DNA from 2 places in the Alteromonas sp. KC3 genome. Region 2 is predicted to be linked to the other one. Evidence: predicted binding sites of a transcription regulator. Region 2 holds the regulator's gene; the other holds the start of a gene.
The links. Region 2 encodes FliA, which starts transcription of late flagellar genes. Its sites were predicted from a motif close to CTAAAGNTNNNNNNNNNNNNGCCGATA; they were not measured.

Region 1: JN178_RS02735 (DUF3530 family protein) is a predicted target of FliA. The motif match lies at 3,217-3,243, and genes of this name have one in related genera.

Annotation. Positions count from the first base shown of each region.
Region 1 is NZ_AP024235.1:604,280-612,606, forward strand. It holds gene JN178_RS02720 (hybrid sensor histidine kinase/response regulator) at 1-274, opposite strand, end outside; gene JN178_RS02725 (AmpG family muropeptide MFS transporter) at 394-1,734, opposite strand; gene JN178_RS02730 (hypothetical protein) at 1,807-2,130, opposite strand; gene JN178_RS02735 (DUF3530 family protein) at 2,273-3,157, opposite strand; gene JN178_RS02740 (pseudouridine synthase) at 3,293-4,003, opposite strand; gene rapA (RNA polymerase-associated protein RapA) at 4,003-6,846, opposite strand; gene JN178_RS02750 (DUF4019 domain-containing protein) at 7,224-7,970, shown strand; gene JN178_RS02755 (PhoH family protein) at 8,260-8,327, shown strand, end outside.
Region 2 is NZ_AP024235.1:1,164,633-1,172,959, forward strand. It holds gene flhA (flagellar biosynthesis protein FlhA) at 1-249, shown strand, start outside; gene flhF (flagellar biosynthesis protein FlhF) at 279-1,679, shown strand; gene JN178_RS05180 (MinD/ParA family protein) at 1,685-2,551, shown strand; gene JN178_RS05185 (RNA polymerase sigma factor FliA) at 2,548-3,279, shown strand; gene cheY (chemotaxis response regulator CheY) at 3,316-3,699, shown strand; gene JN178_RS05195 (protein phosphatase CheZ) at 3,734-4,489, shown strand; gene JN178_RS05200 (chemotaxis protein CheA) at 4,502-6,739, shown strand; gene JN178_RS05205 (protein-glutamate methylesterase/protein-glutamine glutaminase) at 6,766-7,896, shown strand; gene JN178_RS05210 (ParA family protein) at 7,922-8,327, shown strand, end outside.

The DNA of each region.
Region 1 (8,327 bases), 560 kb from region 2:
CTAGTAAGTTTTCTTGCAAAGGCGCTACCAGGGCAATATTTTGGCTGTACTGGTAACGATTGATCTGTTGTTCAGTTGAAATTAGCGCGTCTTCGAATGCACTGTGTTGTTTCAATGCTGAAATCGCGTGCTGTTGTTGGTTGAGTATGTGAGTAAGTGATGCGAGCGTGACAAGTACAATAGTGACCATCGCAATCTTAACTTTCGACAGTGCACGCTCGCGGCGGGTGTTTTTGACCCTTTTGTTTGAATGACTAAGCTTCTCCGTTACCAAAGTACTTCCTTGCAGTGACATTGCTATATCAACGAGTTAACAGAACATGAATATTTCTTTCTTCATTAACTGTAGATAACTTATGTTTACTTGCAAGGTTATGAGTAAAAAATTAACACTTAGTTATTTGAATATTCGACTTTTTTTATATTTTCGCGAATGCTATACAGAAAGCACAAGCTGGGTATGACCATAAGGGCTGTAGCAATAAAAAACAGGCTCCAATTACCGTCAAGGGCGTCAACAACAAATCCACTGCTTGAGGCCACCAGTGTGCGTCCAGCAACACTTAATGAGGCCATAAGTGCATACTGGGTTGCACTGAACGCACGATTGCAAAGTAACGATATAAACGCCACCATAGCGACTGTGCTCCACGCACCTGTAAAACCATCCACTATCACGGTTATTGCTAACAAGCCCGTTGATGGACCTGTCTGTGCAATTAGCGCAAACATAAGGTTAGAGGCCGCCATGGCAATGCCCGCAATCATTAGCCCTTTGTAAATGCCGTAGCGGATATTAACCAGGCCGCCTAAAAGCGAAAATACAATAGTAACCCACCAATTGAGCAGCTTTGAGTACGTACCTATATCGCTATTTGAAAAGCCAATTTCTTTGTAAAAGACGATACTCATACGCCCCAAAAATGCTTCACCAATCTTGAACAAAAATATAAATAACAGGAAAGAGGCAGCTAGTTTCACGCCGTTTCGACTAAAAAACTCTGAGAAAGGCGTTATCAATGTCGCTCTAAGCCAATACAGAACGCCGCTGCCAGTTTCGTGCGTTATTTGGCTTAAAAGTGCTTTTCTATCAATTTCAGGCTCGTTGGTCAGCAATGTCGCAACCATTAGCAGAAGCATCATGACGGCTAAAAGTAGATAGATATCAGGCCATGTGTAGGCGGTATAGTCGGCAAGATAAAAGGGAATTGCACCCAAGCCACCGTAGCCTGTCCACCATCCTGCAGTGGCGACAGAAGAAGCCGCTGACATACCATCTTTGTCATTCTCTGCAATGGTATCTATGCGAAAGCCATCAATGGCTATATCTTGTGTAGAGGAGGCAATTGCGATGAAAAGGCCTACAAGTGCAATATAAAATAAATCACTAGTAGCACTCAGTTGAGACATAACAAGGCAGCACACAACAACAGCACCTTGCATAGCCATAATCCAGCCTCGGCGCTGCCCTAAAAAAGGTGGCTTGAGTTTGTCTAGTAAAGGCGACCATAAAAAGTTAAACGAATACGTGGCAAAGATAATGCCGAATAACCCAATTGCAGAACGTGATAAGTTTTCGTCTTTAAGCCAAGCAGAGAGCACAGAACCAATCATTATCCATGGAAAACCACTGGATATTCCGAAACAAAAAATACTCAGAAAGCGTTTGTCTTTATAGGTGTTTAATGCAGAGAACAAATAAGTTAGCCCTTGGCGAGTATGCAAAAATGTCATTGAGCCATGAACATTGATGATAAGCAACCTAGAGAATGGTTTTTATTGTGGTAAGAGAGGAGAACGCGTGGGTTAGGGGCGAACACCCACACAATCTAAAGGGCAATGCCCTAATCCATCAAGAAAGTTGACGCAGTTACTTAATTCGTCGAAGAGGTATTTATCGTTTTCAAGTTTATCGCCATTCCAATAATGCACTTGGTGTAATAGATGCCAAAAAACACGTTCTTTTGGCGTATATGGCTGTGTTAATGTGTAATCAATCTGGCCCCACTCTTCCATGCTGTCCCAAAAGAAGAGCTCGAGCTCCTCTGCGGGAAGTTCGCCCTGCCAGAATGCTTTCAAATAAAAACACAGTTGCTTCGCTTTACTATCTACGAAATCTTGAACAGTCACGAGGTGCCCAACCGTATTTGCGTTATACAAGTATTATAGTTCATAACAATCTAACTGCTCGTTAGCAGGCCATTGCGTAGCGCGTTTTCTCACTAGGTAATTGTTTTCTTGATTAATTTAGCGTAATCCCTAGAACAGAGATTTACCAGCCTAGATGACGTGTCCAGCCAATAGTGGTGTTTGTAAGTGTATGAATATAGGCGCTTTCTTGATCTGGCTTTATACTAAAGACTAATGGTGTGCCCGATATCTCAACCTGACGATAGTGCATTTTTAGTGCATTTTTTGCACTCACTCGTCGCTGTGCTGCGGTACTTGATGCCCAGTTGCTGTAGTTGCCCACAGCAAGATCTAGGACCGGAAAGTCTGATTGGGCAATATTATCAACGACTAAGTCGTTAATTGTGGAATCTGGCCAAAATGGGGAAATAGCGACAAATGTGTCAGGGTGAAGTGACGGTTGTGTGGTTGCTAGTGACAAAAAGCTCGCTGCCAGCATGCCTTGTGCGATAATTAGTCGGTAACCTTGTCGCTCTTGAAGATAGTTGTTAAGTGCGTTCAGTTGCATGCCTAATTTGTTTTTGGTGTCGTCAAAATCGAGATGCTGAGTAAGCTGATTACTTCGAGGATGGATGTCTGGGTCCATCGTCAGTACATTATCTGATTGCTCTGGTGGGTTTTCGCTTTCTACTTGTGAAGTGGCTTGAGCGTCATTGTGTAACGGTTGCTCAAATGGGCTGATAATCACGTTCCAGCCTTTTTCGGCCAGTTTTTCAGCCAACATGTCGCCCTGTCCCATCGTTAATCCCGCTGGAGACAATTCACTAATGATAATAGCAGTTCCCAGTGGCAAGGGGGTGTGAGCGTCAACTTCGACAATGGGCAAAATAGTGTCGCCAGCGATAATTTCTGTTACCTGACCGGGTAAGTATGCATGGCTAATATCGGCAAAAAAGTCGCCTACAGCGGCAGATGAATACACGGTCGGTATCATCAAAAATAGAAGCGAGCACAGATGCTTAATCATTGTTTGCGAACCAGTCCTAACGAAAAAAGCGCTTTAACTAAAATAGTCTACATACGGTATATCGGCCTAATGACAAATATCTGCAATCCAAATATCGCGAATAGTTCGCTGCCCAGCGTTTATTCCTAGCGTGATTTAGTCTTGAGAAAGTGGCTCGGCGCGAACATGACTAAACGGCGCTGGACATTGAAAGTTGAGCCATTGCTTAGTAGATGGATGAGTAAAGCATAAGCTCTCAGCGTGTAACTGCAAGCGTGAAGCCATGGCCAAAGCACTGTCATGTGCATAAAGCCTATCACCCAAAATAGGGTGACCAAGTTCTAGCATATGTACCCGCAACTGATGTGAGCGCCCGGTAATGGGGTAAAGCGCAACAAGTGAAAAGGGATGTCCGTTTGTATCATACATGCGATCAACTACTTCAAAGTGCGTTAACGCGTGTTTTCCCCGTTCAAAATCAACCATCTGCTTTGGTCTATTAGGCCAGTCACAAATTAACGGCAAATCTACTTCGCCGCTATCTTGAGCTATATGGCCAAAGACGCTGGCAAAGTAACGCTTTTTTGTTTTTCTAAGCTCAAATTGCTTGGAGATATGGCGATGGCTGTCTTTGTTCAACGCCATCACCATAATGCCCGATGTGGCCATATCGAGTCGATGAACCACTGTGGCAGTTGGCAATACAGCGTTGACCCGAGTGATCAACGCATCTTTATGCTCAGCTGCCTTGCCCGGTACGCTTAATAGTCCACTGGGCTTATGTGCCACAACGATGTCCTCATCTCGATAAAGGAAATCGAGATAAGGCATCATGGGTGGTTTGTACTCAAAACTTGGATTTGCCATTAAGGGTTATTCACCACTATGCGCAGTGCGTCTAGCTGGACATCTGCTTCTTGAATAACTTTATCTAACGCATTCATTTGGGTTTCGATAAATTCTATTTCACTGTCGCGCACTGCAGGGTTGCGTTTTTTAAGATCTCTTAATCGCTGAATCTCGCCATTTAGCGTATTGTGCATAGTTGCTAGCGCATCGTGCTGCTTTTGGTTTGCTTCTTGATGCGCAAGTTTACGCGCTTTTTCTATCGCTAATTCAAGCGGCTGTTGTAGCGCTTTAATTAGCTGTGCTGATATTTTTCGGCCTACTTTGCGTTTTACATCAAAGCTTAAATCAGACGGTTTGCCTTGAGCATCTAGACACACTCTTACCGGTGTTTGCGGTAAAAAGCGACCTAATTGAAGTGCTTTTGGCGCTTGCGCGTGCAATACAAAAAGCGCTTCTATCCAATAGGCCCCCTTAGGCAGCGAAGGTTCAGCGATGAAGCCCATACTACTTTTGCCGTGCACATCGGTAAGCACCACATCAATTGCAGTATGCACTAGCGGATGGTCCCAGCTTAAGAACTGCACGTTCTCTAGTGTAGTAGCCACACGGCGTTTGTACGTCACTGTCATGCCCTCAGGATCGAGTCCTGGTAACTGGCTAACCATGGATTCCGTTGGCATAAGGATGAAGCAGTCGTTACCTTTTTCGTCTTGTTGAACGCCTATGGCGTCGAAAACACGCCCCATAAAGCGCGATAAATCTTGCTCACTATCCAACGTAATAATATCTTCAAGCAGTTGTTCGACACGTCCTTCACCCGAGGCATTAAGTTCAAGCAAACGGTCTCGTCCAGCTTCAAGTTGCGCTACAAGCTGGCTATTAAGCGTAATACTCATGTTGACCAGTTCGTCGCGGGCGGCCATATCATCAGGGTGTAAGCATGCACCAATCAACAGTGGCTTCACATCGTCAAATACGCCTGAGCCTGTCGGACAGGTTTTTTCAAAGGCATTGAGCCCTTCATGGTACCAGTCAAGCAACACGTGTTGTGCGGTTTTGGCTAAATAAGGCACGTGAATTTGTACCGTCTGTGTCTGGCCAATTCGGTCTAGTCGACCAATACGCTGTTCAAGTAAGTCAGGGGTAATAGGCAAATCAAACAGTACTAGGTGATGTGCAAATTGAAAGTTACGACCTTCACTACCTATTTCGCTACACAACAGTATTTGCGCCCCTTCTTCTTCATCGGCAAAGTAATGCGCTGCTTTGTCGCGCTCTACAATACTCATACCTTCATGGAAAACGCTATGTCGAATGCCTGTTTGAGTTCGAATCACTTCACCTAGCTCTTGTGCGGTACGGGCGCTAGCACAGATAAGTAGGATCTTTTCTGGCTTAACGTCTTGCATGAAGTCGAGTAGCCACGCGACCCTTGGGTCGTGCTTGGTCCAGCTGTTTACCACACTCGCCATTCGCTCTGGATAGAGCGAGTAAGTAAGGTCACCGCCTGAAACGGCATCTGAGTATACTTCAGGAAGAGCAAGCTCATAGGCGCTTAGCTTACGCTCTGGGAATCCTTCGATATTGGCGCGACGGTTTCTAAATAGCATTCGTCCTGTGCCATGGCAGTCAATGAGTTGATGCAAAAGCGCGTGTCGATTGTTTGAATCAGACAAATCACCTGCGTGCTCCATAACATCAGGCGCGAATTCGGCCAGCTTGTTGCGCTGTTTATCATTTGGCTCTGCGTCAGATAAAAGTGGTGCTACGGCATCGGCGAGTTGGCTGTATTTAGATTCTTCTTCTAAGAAAGCATCGTAACTATGAAAGCGAGCAGGGTCGAGTAGTCTAAGACGTGCAAAATGACTTTCGTGGCCTAACTGGTCGGGCGTAGCAGTAAGCAGTAATACCCCTGGAGTTTTATTCGCCAAGGCTTCTACACACAAGTATTCTGCAGAAGGAGCATCGCTTGACCATGCAAGGTGGTGCGCCTCATCGACAACCATCACGTCCCAGCTAGCGGCTTGAATTTGCTGTTGTCGCTTTTCACTTTGGCTCAAGAAATCGATACTGCATAACACAAGCTGATCGTTCTCAAAGGGGTTAACGTCGCCTTCGTCAGAGGCCTCGCTGTCTTCTAATGCCTCGCAGCGACTTTCATCGTAAATAGAAAATGGCAGATTAACGCGACGCAGCATTTCTACCAGCCATTGGTGTACCAATGAATCTGGCACCAGTATTAGCACGCGTTCTGCACGGCCTGTCTTTAATTGCTGGTGGATAATAAGTGCTGCTTCAATGGTTTTACCCAAGCCTACTTCGTCGGCCAAAAGCACACGGGGTGCATGACGGCCACCCACTTCAGAAGCAATATGAAGCTGGTGCGGAATCAGTGATATACGCGCGCCAGCCAGCCCAATTGTGCTAGAGCGAAGGTAATCGTATTGATAATCCAGAGCGCGCTCGCGCAAGTCAAACCACTTCGGGTGATCAAGCTGTTGGCTGAACAGTCGCTTTTCTGGTTGGTTCAAACGAATGTGGTGATCAAGCATGGTTTCGGGTAAACGTGCTTCAGCCTTAGTATCTTCACGTAGACCGTGATATATAAAAACACCTTGGCTTTCTTCTTTTTCGGTTATGGTCATTTCCCAGCCATCTTGGCTTTTTACCGTGTCGCCAATTTCAAAGATAAGTCGTGTTAATGGCGCTTCTTGCTTGGTATACATTCGCGCATCGCCAGTGGCTGGATAAAGCACTTCTACAGAACGAAAATCGACACCAATAATGGCACCTAAACCAAGCTCTGTTTCGGTATTACTTAACCAACGTTGACCTACTGAAAATTGACTGTCTGAACTCATAAATCACCAACCTTTTTTGCGGGGGCGGTATTGTACGCATTGCGTTGTGATAAGTCATTAATACTAGCTTATTTGTCTAATATGTGTGGTCGAGCTTGGGCTCGATGACACGCATGAACTCATCCATGAGGCTCTCAAACGACATCCATGTCGTTTGAAGGTTGCAAAGTGATTCACGCCCCTCTTTCAAAACAACAAGCCTCAGTTTCGTTTAACAACTTTTCAAAATGCATGCTTCTTGAAAGGGGGGAATATTGGTATACGGCTAGAGCGCTTGCGGGGCTTGCATTGTCGCAGTGTTAACGTAAAACTGTCGTATCACTGTCGAGATAAATTTCCTAACGTTAGATGGCGCGATTAACGGAAGGAGACGCGAGATGGATATGAAAATAGACACCCAAAAACTCATTGAACTTCGCAATGCTAAAGCGTGGAGCCAACAGCACTTAGCAGATGTATCTGGCTTGAGCTTGAGAACCATTCAACGCATTGAGAAAAATCAGTCAGCTTCTCAAGAGTCGGTCAAAGCCATTGCGGCGGCATTTGATGGTACCCCGGATATGTTGCTTGTAACACCCCATAAATACGAGCAACAAAATGTTACCTCACCGGCCAATTCGTCAACGTTAAACCAGGTGAGTTTTTCATTATCACGCCAACATTTAATGTGGCTTCTCGGCGCTCTGATTATCTCATTAGTTGTGATGATGTATTGGTCGCAGGCGGTTAACGCCACTGACAGCAAAGGTAAAGTGGTGGAAGCAGGAGCACTTGTACAAATTGATGATGCGACACTACAAGATGGCATGGATTGGTTGCTGCTAGTTGATAGCCAGCGTTACGCGCAAAGCTGGGATGAAAGCGGCCCTATTTTTAAAACCAGTGTGACACAAGCAAAATGGGTTGAGGCCATGCAACTGGTGCGCAAGCCTTTGGGGGAAGCAACCTCAAGAGAGCTTGCCACTGCGCAAGCACCCACTACGTTACCCGGTTTACCCGATGGCGAATATCTCATATTAACGTTTTCTACCCAATTTGACGCCAGTTCCTCGCTGGCTACAGAAACGTTATCAATGGTGAATATCGATGGACAGTACAGAACTATTGGGTACTTTATTCGTTAAAAATGGTAGGCATCGAATGCGGTAAGTACTATTTTCTTCGCAGAAAAATAAAAGTAGAAAAACAGTGCTAAATTTGAATTTCTGCATTATGGTGGAATAAGAAAGAGTTCGAAAAATACAACGAACTCATGAGGCAGATTGTGTAGTACTGCTTCTCAGTCGACGCGAGTAGGGGAGGATGTCCTGTTTCGAGCGGCACCTTCTCAATAAGCGGAACTGTAGCTTGTTAGCCTAAGTCATAGTGACTTAAGCCATTGGGCTAATCTGGCTTTATTTACCGGAGTGAAGGATGCCAAGAAAAAATTCTACCGATACCAAAATTTACGTCCTCGATACCAATATTCTGCTTCACGAACC
Region 2 (8,327 bases):
CTTCAAGCGGGCGGTGAAGATGGTGCTGGCATAGAGCCAGGACTAGCAGATAAGTTGCAAAAATCATTGCAACAAGCCAGTCAGCAGCAGGAACTCGAAGGTGAACCTGCGGTATTGCTGACGTCAGGCATGCTAAGACCTGTGCTGTCACGCTTCCTAAAGTATTCAGTTGTTGGGCTCCACGTACTTTCGTACCAAGAAGTGCCTGATGATAAGCAGATAAAAATAGTCAGTTCGGTCGGTCAATAATCTGACACTGAGCGATTGGAGAGGTTGCAATGAAAATAAGACGTTTCTTCGGCAAAGATATGCGTGAGGCGTTAAGCCAAGTAAAAGCTGAGTTGGGTAGCGATGCGGTTATCATGTCAAACCGCAAAGTGGCTGACGGTATTGAGCTTGTTGCAGCTTACGATAAAGAGCCAGAGGCTAAGTTGTCAGTGCCAAAACCCGCCTCTAAAGCGCCCGGTCAGAAAGCTGTTCCTAGCTTAAGTGAAATCATCGGTGATGACGGCCCAGACAGTTTAAAAGCGCTACTTGAAAAGCAACATGGTTCAAGCGCTCAGCCGCAAAGCCAAAAAGATACCTCTGCCAATGCGCAACATGCTAATGAAATTGCATCGCACCTTAACTTTTCTGATGACTTTATTGATGAAGTTGAAGCTGCTCAGCCTCAACCTCAATCCCGTGCGAGCCGCTATGAGCAAGCAGATGCGTTTCCTTCACATCAAGCGTCAAGCATAGATGAAACTGCGCCTAATCAATCAGACGAACTTGCTCAGATTAAAGAAGAGCTAGCGTCACTGAGAAATGTTTTACAGTATCAGGTGGCTGATTTAATGGACGCAAAAAATAAGCGTCAAAAACCCGTTCATCAATATTTGATAACGCGTTTAACCGATATGGGCTTAAGTCATGCGCTTGCGACTCAGCTAATAAATTACACGCCTGCTCACTACAATGAGCGCGAAGCGTGGGTTTACCTTCTTAACCTATTGGCTAATCGCATAAATGTAACAGGTAACGATATACTTACCGCACAAGGCGCTGTTGCATTGGTGGGTCCTACTGGAACGGGAAAGACAACCACGGTAGCAAAATTGGCTGCGCGATATGCCCAAAAGTATGGCCCAGAATCAGTGGCAATGATCACCATTGATACGTACAGAATAGCTGCGTTTGAACAACTGGCTACTTACGGAAAGATAATTGGCTGTACAGTAAGAAAAGCACAAACCAGCGAAGAGTTAGCAGATTTACTTTTCCAACTGCGTCACAAGCGTCTAGTATTGATTGATACAGCAGGGTTTAGTCAGCGAGATAGCCGTTTGATTAAACAAATTAAGCAATTTGACAATGGTCAAATGCCACAAGTGAAAAAATATTTGGTAGCGCAGGCAAATACACAATATCCTGCACTGCAGAGAATAATTAAAGCGTATGATGAAATTGAACTAAGTGGCTGTATTTTCACAAAGTTAGATGAGTGCTACTCTTTAGGAGAGGTGCTTAGTGCTGCAGTTGAGTACCAGTTACCGGTTAGTTATGTCACCGATGGGCAAAAAGTACCAGAAGACATTAAGATTGCAGAAGCAAAATCTTTGGTTTCTGCTGCTGCAAAGCTTTATAAAAAGTACGGTTTGAATCATACTAGTAGTAACAACGCCATTAAAACAGCATAAGCAGTATGATTGACGACCAAGCGAGTAGCTTAAGAAAAATGAAGCAATCAAGGTTAATCAAAGTTATTGCCGTCACCGGAGGTAAAGGTGGCGTCGGTAAAACAAATATTACACTAAACACCGCCATTGCTATGGCTAAGCAGGGTAAGCGTGTAATGGTTCTCGATGCAGACTTAGGTCTGGCTAATGTCGATGTGATGTTAGGTCTTCGCGTCGAGAAAAATCTTTCTCACGTATTATCGGGTGAATGCACGCTTGATGAGGTACTCGTCACTGGTCCGCATGGAATCAAGATTGCGCCAGCGACATCGGGTACACAGTCAATGGCAGAGTTATCACCTACTCAGCATGCGGGTTTAATACGCGCCTTTAGTGAATTACGTTCACAAATTGATGTTCTCATCGTCGATACCGCAGCGGGTATCTCAGACATGGTATTAAGCTTTTCTAAAGCGTCGCAGGATATTATGGTTGTAGTGTGCGACGAGCCTACATCATTAACTGACGCTTACGCGCTGATCAAAATTTTGAATCGCGAACACGGTGTGTTTCGATTTAAAGTGGTCGCCAATATGGTGCGCGACGTGCGGGAAGGGCAAGAGCTGTTTAGTAAATTAAGTAAAGTAACAGGTCGATTTTTGGATGTTGCACTAGAATTAGTGGCAACTGTCCCGTTTGATGAAAATATTCGTAAAGCGGTACGCAAACAAACCGCTATCGTCGATGCCTACCCAGGTTCGCCTGCTGCCGTTGCAATTACTCAACTGGCTAACAAGGCATTGTCATGGCCAATCCCGGCTCAGCCAGGTGGTCATTTAGAGTTTTTCATTGAACAGTTGGTTGCAGAGAAAGCAGTAGGAAATCAGCGTTGAATAGCAAGGCAGCAGCTTATCAACAACAAACCGATAAGTCGCAGTTAGTCGAACGACATGCGCCTTTGGTTAAACGTATCGCTCATCACTTGATGGCGCGTTTGCCCGCTAGTGTACTTGTTGACGATTTAATTCAATCAGGCATGATTGGTTTATTAGAAGCTGCTCGCAATTTTGACGGCTCGAAAGGTGCGAGCTTTGAAACCTTTGCGGGTATTCGTATCCGCGGTGCTATGCTGGACGAGATTCGAAAAGGCGATTGGACGCCGCGGTCAGTGCATCGCAACGGTCGCGCGATAACAGAAGCCATTTCGCAAGTAGAAGGCGAGACTGGACGCGATGCCAGAGATTCTGATATTGCTGCTAAACTCAATGTGAGTTTGCAGGACTATCATCAAATGTTGAATGAAGTAAATGCTGGTAAGTTGGTTGGCATTGAAGATTTAGGTGTGTCTGAGGACGTTATTTCGACTGAACAAAATCGGGGTAGCGACGCACCACTTGAAGACTTGATGCAAGGTGCTTTCCAAAAGGCGTTAGCCCATGCGATTACAACATTACCTGAACGAGAAGCTATCGTGCTTTCTTTATACTATGATGAAGAGCTAAACCTACGAGAAATAGGTGAAGTACTTGATGTTAGTGAATCGAGAGTAAGCCAAATTCACAGTCAGGCCATGTTAAAACTCAAATCACGAATGAAGTCGTGGCAAGCTGACGAAGAATAGATATTAATAACAATTAACCCCTCACTGGAGGCTATTTTGGATAAAAGTATGAAAATTCTCGTGGTTGACGATTTTTCTACCATGAGACGTATCATCAAAAACCTACTTAAAGACTTGGGTTTCTCCAACATCCAGGAAGCGGATGACGGAAGTACGGCGTTGCCAATGCTACAGCAAGGCGACTTTGACTTTGTCGTTACCGATTGGAATATGCCAGGCATGCAAGGAATTGACTTGCTGCGTGCTATTCGTGCCGATGACAAACTGAAGCATTTGCCTGTGCTAATGGTTACTGCTGAAGCCAAGAAAGAACAAATTGTTGCGGCAGCGCAAGCCGGCGTAAATGGCTATGTAGTTAAGCCTTTCACAGCTGCAACATTAAAAGAAAAATTGGATAAAATTTTCGAACGTTTAGGTTGATCCAGACGCTCACCAGAGAAACGAGGTTTACTGGATGTCACCAAATGTAAACGTTCCGATTACATTGGACGAAGCTAAACAACTTGTTGCCTATCTTGAAGAGGGTGACAACGCTTCAGCCAATGCGCTACTTGAAGCAGCCTCAATGAAGGAGAATGTTGAGCTGTTTGCAGAAGTAGGAAAACTGACGCGTCAACTTCATGATGCGCTCAATAATTTTCAGATTGACGATCGCATTAAGAATCTTGCGACCGAAGATATGCCTGATGCACAGTCTCGTCTGACATACGTCATTGAAGAAACTGAAAAAGCTGCTAATACTACTATGGATGCAGTAGAAGCGAGCATGCCAATTGCAGAAACGCTCGCTGAGCGCATCGAGAAAGTGATGCCTGAGTGGAAAAAGCTAATGAGCCGCCAAATAGAATTAGGCGAGTTCAAAGCGCTTTGTGCAGATTTAGATAACTTACTTGAAGAAAGCGCAGAGCAATCAACTAAGCTCACACAGTTACTGACAGAAGTATTGATGGCACAGGGTTATCAAGATTTAACTGGTCAGGTAATTCGCCGCGTTATCGACTTGGTAAAAGAAGTCGAGGACAGCCTAGTAAACATGTTAACCATGTTTGGCGAGCGCGACGGTTCAGAACATTCTAAACCTTCTAGCGTTAAGGCCGATAAAAATGATGGTGTACAAGCGGAAGGCCCAATTATTGACGCGGAAAATCGCGATGATGTTGTTTCTGGCCAAGATGATGTAGATGATCTTTTGTCTAGCTTAGGTTTTTAGGGGAGCGGGCGCATGTCGTTTGATGTTGACGAGGATATATTACAGGACTTTCTAGTAGAAGCTGGAGAGATACTTGAACAATTACAAGAACAGCTCGTTGATCTTGAGAACAATCCAGAAGACGCGGATTTGCTGAATGCAATTTTCCGCGGCTACCATACTGTTAAAGGCGGAGCAGGGTTTCTATCCCTGACTGAGTTGGTTGAAATATGCCACGGGGCCGAAAACGTTTTCGATGTTATGCGAAACGGGCAACGTACACTCACGCCGGAGTTAATGGATATTATTTTGCAGGCCACCGATGTGGTGGTAGAGATGTTTGAACGTGTTAAAGCGCGTGATCCTCTAGAACCTGCAGATGCACATCTTGTCGACTTATTACACAAACTAAGTCGCCCAGAATCTCCTGACGAAAATATCTTTGGCGATACTGCACCCAGTGCAACTCAGCCTGCAGAGGTTGAGGATGAGCCTGAACTTGTTATTGAAGAGTCAGAGCCTACATCGTCGTCAAGTGACGGTGGTGGCATTGATGAAATCACTGAAGATGAATTCGAAGCCTTGCTAGATGAACTTCATGGTTCAAGTGCTCCCGGTCAGTCTGCACCAAAAGCGGCAGCGCCAGCGAAAGCCGCTGAACCTGCACCAAGCGCAGGCGGTGATAGCGATGACATCACCGATGAAGAATTCGAAGCGCTTCTTGACGATTTACACGGTAAAGGTCAATTTGGCGGTAGCGAAGATGCAGCACCTGCATCAGCACCTGCGCCAGCGGCACCGGTATCTGCATCAAGCGATGAAGAAATTACTGACGACGAGTTTGAAGCGCTACTTGATCAATTGCATGGTTCGGGGCAAGGTCCTACCAAACAATCGTCAACGCCCGCTGAGCCAGTGGTAGATAAAACGGCTACCGACGCGATTAACAAAGCGAAAAGCGAAGCGCCAGCAGCACCTAAGGCTGGTCCAGCGCCGCAAAAGGCTGCAGCAGCCGCTCCTGCTCCAGCGCCTGCTGGGGCAGCGAAGAAAGAAGCACCCAAAAAAGACGATAAAAAAGCCGCACCAGCAGCACCTCCGGCTGAGACTACAGTGCGTGTTGACACCAAGCGCTTAGATCAAATTATGAATATGGTCGGCGAGTTGGTATTGGTTCGAAATCGCCTTATTAGTTTGGGTATTAATAGCAATGACGAAAGTATGTCGAAAGCTATTGCTAACCTTGATGTTGTAACAGGCGACTTGCAAGGCGCGGTGATGAAAACCCGCATGCAGCCAATCAAAAAGGTATTTGGTCGATTCCCCCGCGTTGTACGCGACCTCGCTCGAAGCCTCAAGAAAGAAATTACCCTTGAGTTGGTTGGTGAAGAAACCGATCTAGATAAGAACTTGGTTGAAGCATTGGCCGATCCGTTGGTTCACTTGGTGAGAAACTCAGTGGACCATGGTATTGAAATGCCTGATGACCGCGCAGCGGCCGGTAAACCGCGCATGGGGACGGTTCAGCTGTCTGCATCACAAGAAGGCGATCACATCCTTCTTACTATCGAAGACGATGGTAAAGGTATGGATCCCGAAAAGCTTAAAGAAATTGCGATAAGCCGCGGTGTGCTTGATGCAGATGCTGCAGCTCGTATGTCAGACGTGGAAGCTTTTAATCTTATCTTTGCCCCTGGGTTCTCAACCAAAACTGAAATTAGTGATATTTCGGGCCGTGGTGTGGGTATGGATGTGGTTAAAACCAAGATTAACCAACTAAACGGTACCGTTAATATCGACTCGCAGCTTGGTAAAGGTACGCGATTAGACATCAAAGTACCGCTTACTCTAGCCATACTTCCAACCTTAATGATTGTGGTAGGCAAACAAACCTTTGCGTTACCGCTTGGTGCAGTTAATGAAATTATTAACATGGACATCAAGAAAACCAATACGGTTGATGGTCAGCTGACGATGATTGTCCGCTCCAAAGCTATTCCGCTGTTCTTCCTTGGGGAATGGCTGATTCGTGGTCCTAAGAACATCGATAAAGAAAAAGGACACGTTGTTGTGGTACAGATTGGAACGCAGCAAGTCGGCTTTGTGGTTGATGCATTAATTGGTCAAGAAGAAGTGGTTATTAAGCCGTTAGATGCGCTCTTACAGGGCACGCCGGGTATGGCTGGTGCGACAATAACATCTGATGGTGGTATTGCACTTATTTTGGATATACCGAGTCTACTGAAGCGTTACGCCCGTAAGCCCATAAAGTAGGGCTGTAATAATAGGAAAAGTAATCCATGGTCTTTAAAGTCCTGGTCGTGGACGACTCTACTTTCTATCGACGTCGAGTGAAAGAAATTCTCGATGCCGATAGAGAGTTGGAAGTAGTAGGCGAAGCGAGAAATGGGCGAGATGCGCTCGAGAAGTTAGAAACCCTCACTCCAGACGTAATAACAATGGACGTGGAAATGCCGATCATGGATGGAATTTCTGCGGTAAAAGCCATTATGGAGAAGCGTCCAACTCCTATACTGATGTTTTCCTCGCTAACCCATCATGGCGCGCAAGCCACACTTGATGCGTTAGAAGCGGGGGCACTCGATTTTCTGCCAAAGAAATTTGAAGACATCGCGCAAGATCGAAAAGATGCGACACGTTTATTGTGTACAAAAGTTCGTCTTATTGCGCGACGCGGTGTTGGTCTTAAACGCCCTGTTATGCGCTCTGTAGAAACAAGACGCCTTCCAGAAAATGCGCCTAAACCGGCTTTTTTTAGAAGTTCAGGTTTGTTGTCTGGCCGTAAAGACGCGGCAAAACAGCCAACGGTGTCTTCGGTAAGGCCAAGCGGCAAGCACTATAAGTGCTTAGCAATAGGTGCATCAACTGGAGGGCCTGTCGCGTTACAGAAGGTATTGTCGCCGCTACCTGCAGACTTCCCTTATCCAATTGTCCTTGTTCAGCATATGCCGGGTACATTCACGTCTGCGTTTGCTCAGCGTTTAGATTCCAATTGCAAAATAAGTGTAAAAGAAGCCGAAACTGGCGATGTACTTAAACCGGGACACGCGTACTTAGCGCCGGGTGGCAAGCAAATGATCATTGAATCTGCCGGTGTAAACAAAACGATTACCATTGTCGAAGCCAGTGCTGCCGATAAAGTAAGTTACAAACCCAGTGTTGACTTAACGTTTAGCTCAATTGCTCGCGCTTATGGCGGTGATGTACTTGGCGTAATATTAACAGGCATGGGCGCAGACGGAAGAGAAGGCTGTCGCACGCTTAAAGGTTTAGGGGCGACCATTTGGGCGCAGGATCAAGATTCTTGTGTCGTATATGGCATGCCTCAAGCTGTGGCGGTAGAAAATATATCGTCTAAGAGTATCAATATCGACGATATAAGTAGCTGTATACAATCTGAAATGCGCTAGACAAGCGTGTAATGGAATAATAGACATGAAAGTGTGGACGGTAGCAAATCAAAAAGGCGGCGTAGGTAAAACAACCACTACGGTAAGCCTTGGAGGGTTGCTTGCGCAAAAAGGCAAGCGGGTATTGATGATCGATACCGACCCTCATGCTTCCTTAAGCTATTACTTTGGTATCGACGCTGAAGCTTCAAGTCATTCTGTTTACGATATTTTTATTAAATCTAATAACATAACCGCCGATAACGTAATGGACTGTTTAAGTCCTACGAAAATCGACAATCTTTATGTCTTACCTGCAACCATGGCCCTAGCTACGCTTGATAGAACCATGGGGAGCGAGCAGGGAATGGGGCTAGTGTTGAAAAAAGCACTCGCTAAAATAGAGAACGAATTTGACGTAGCCATTATAGATTGCCCTCCAGTGTTAGGGG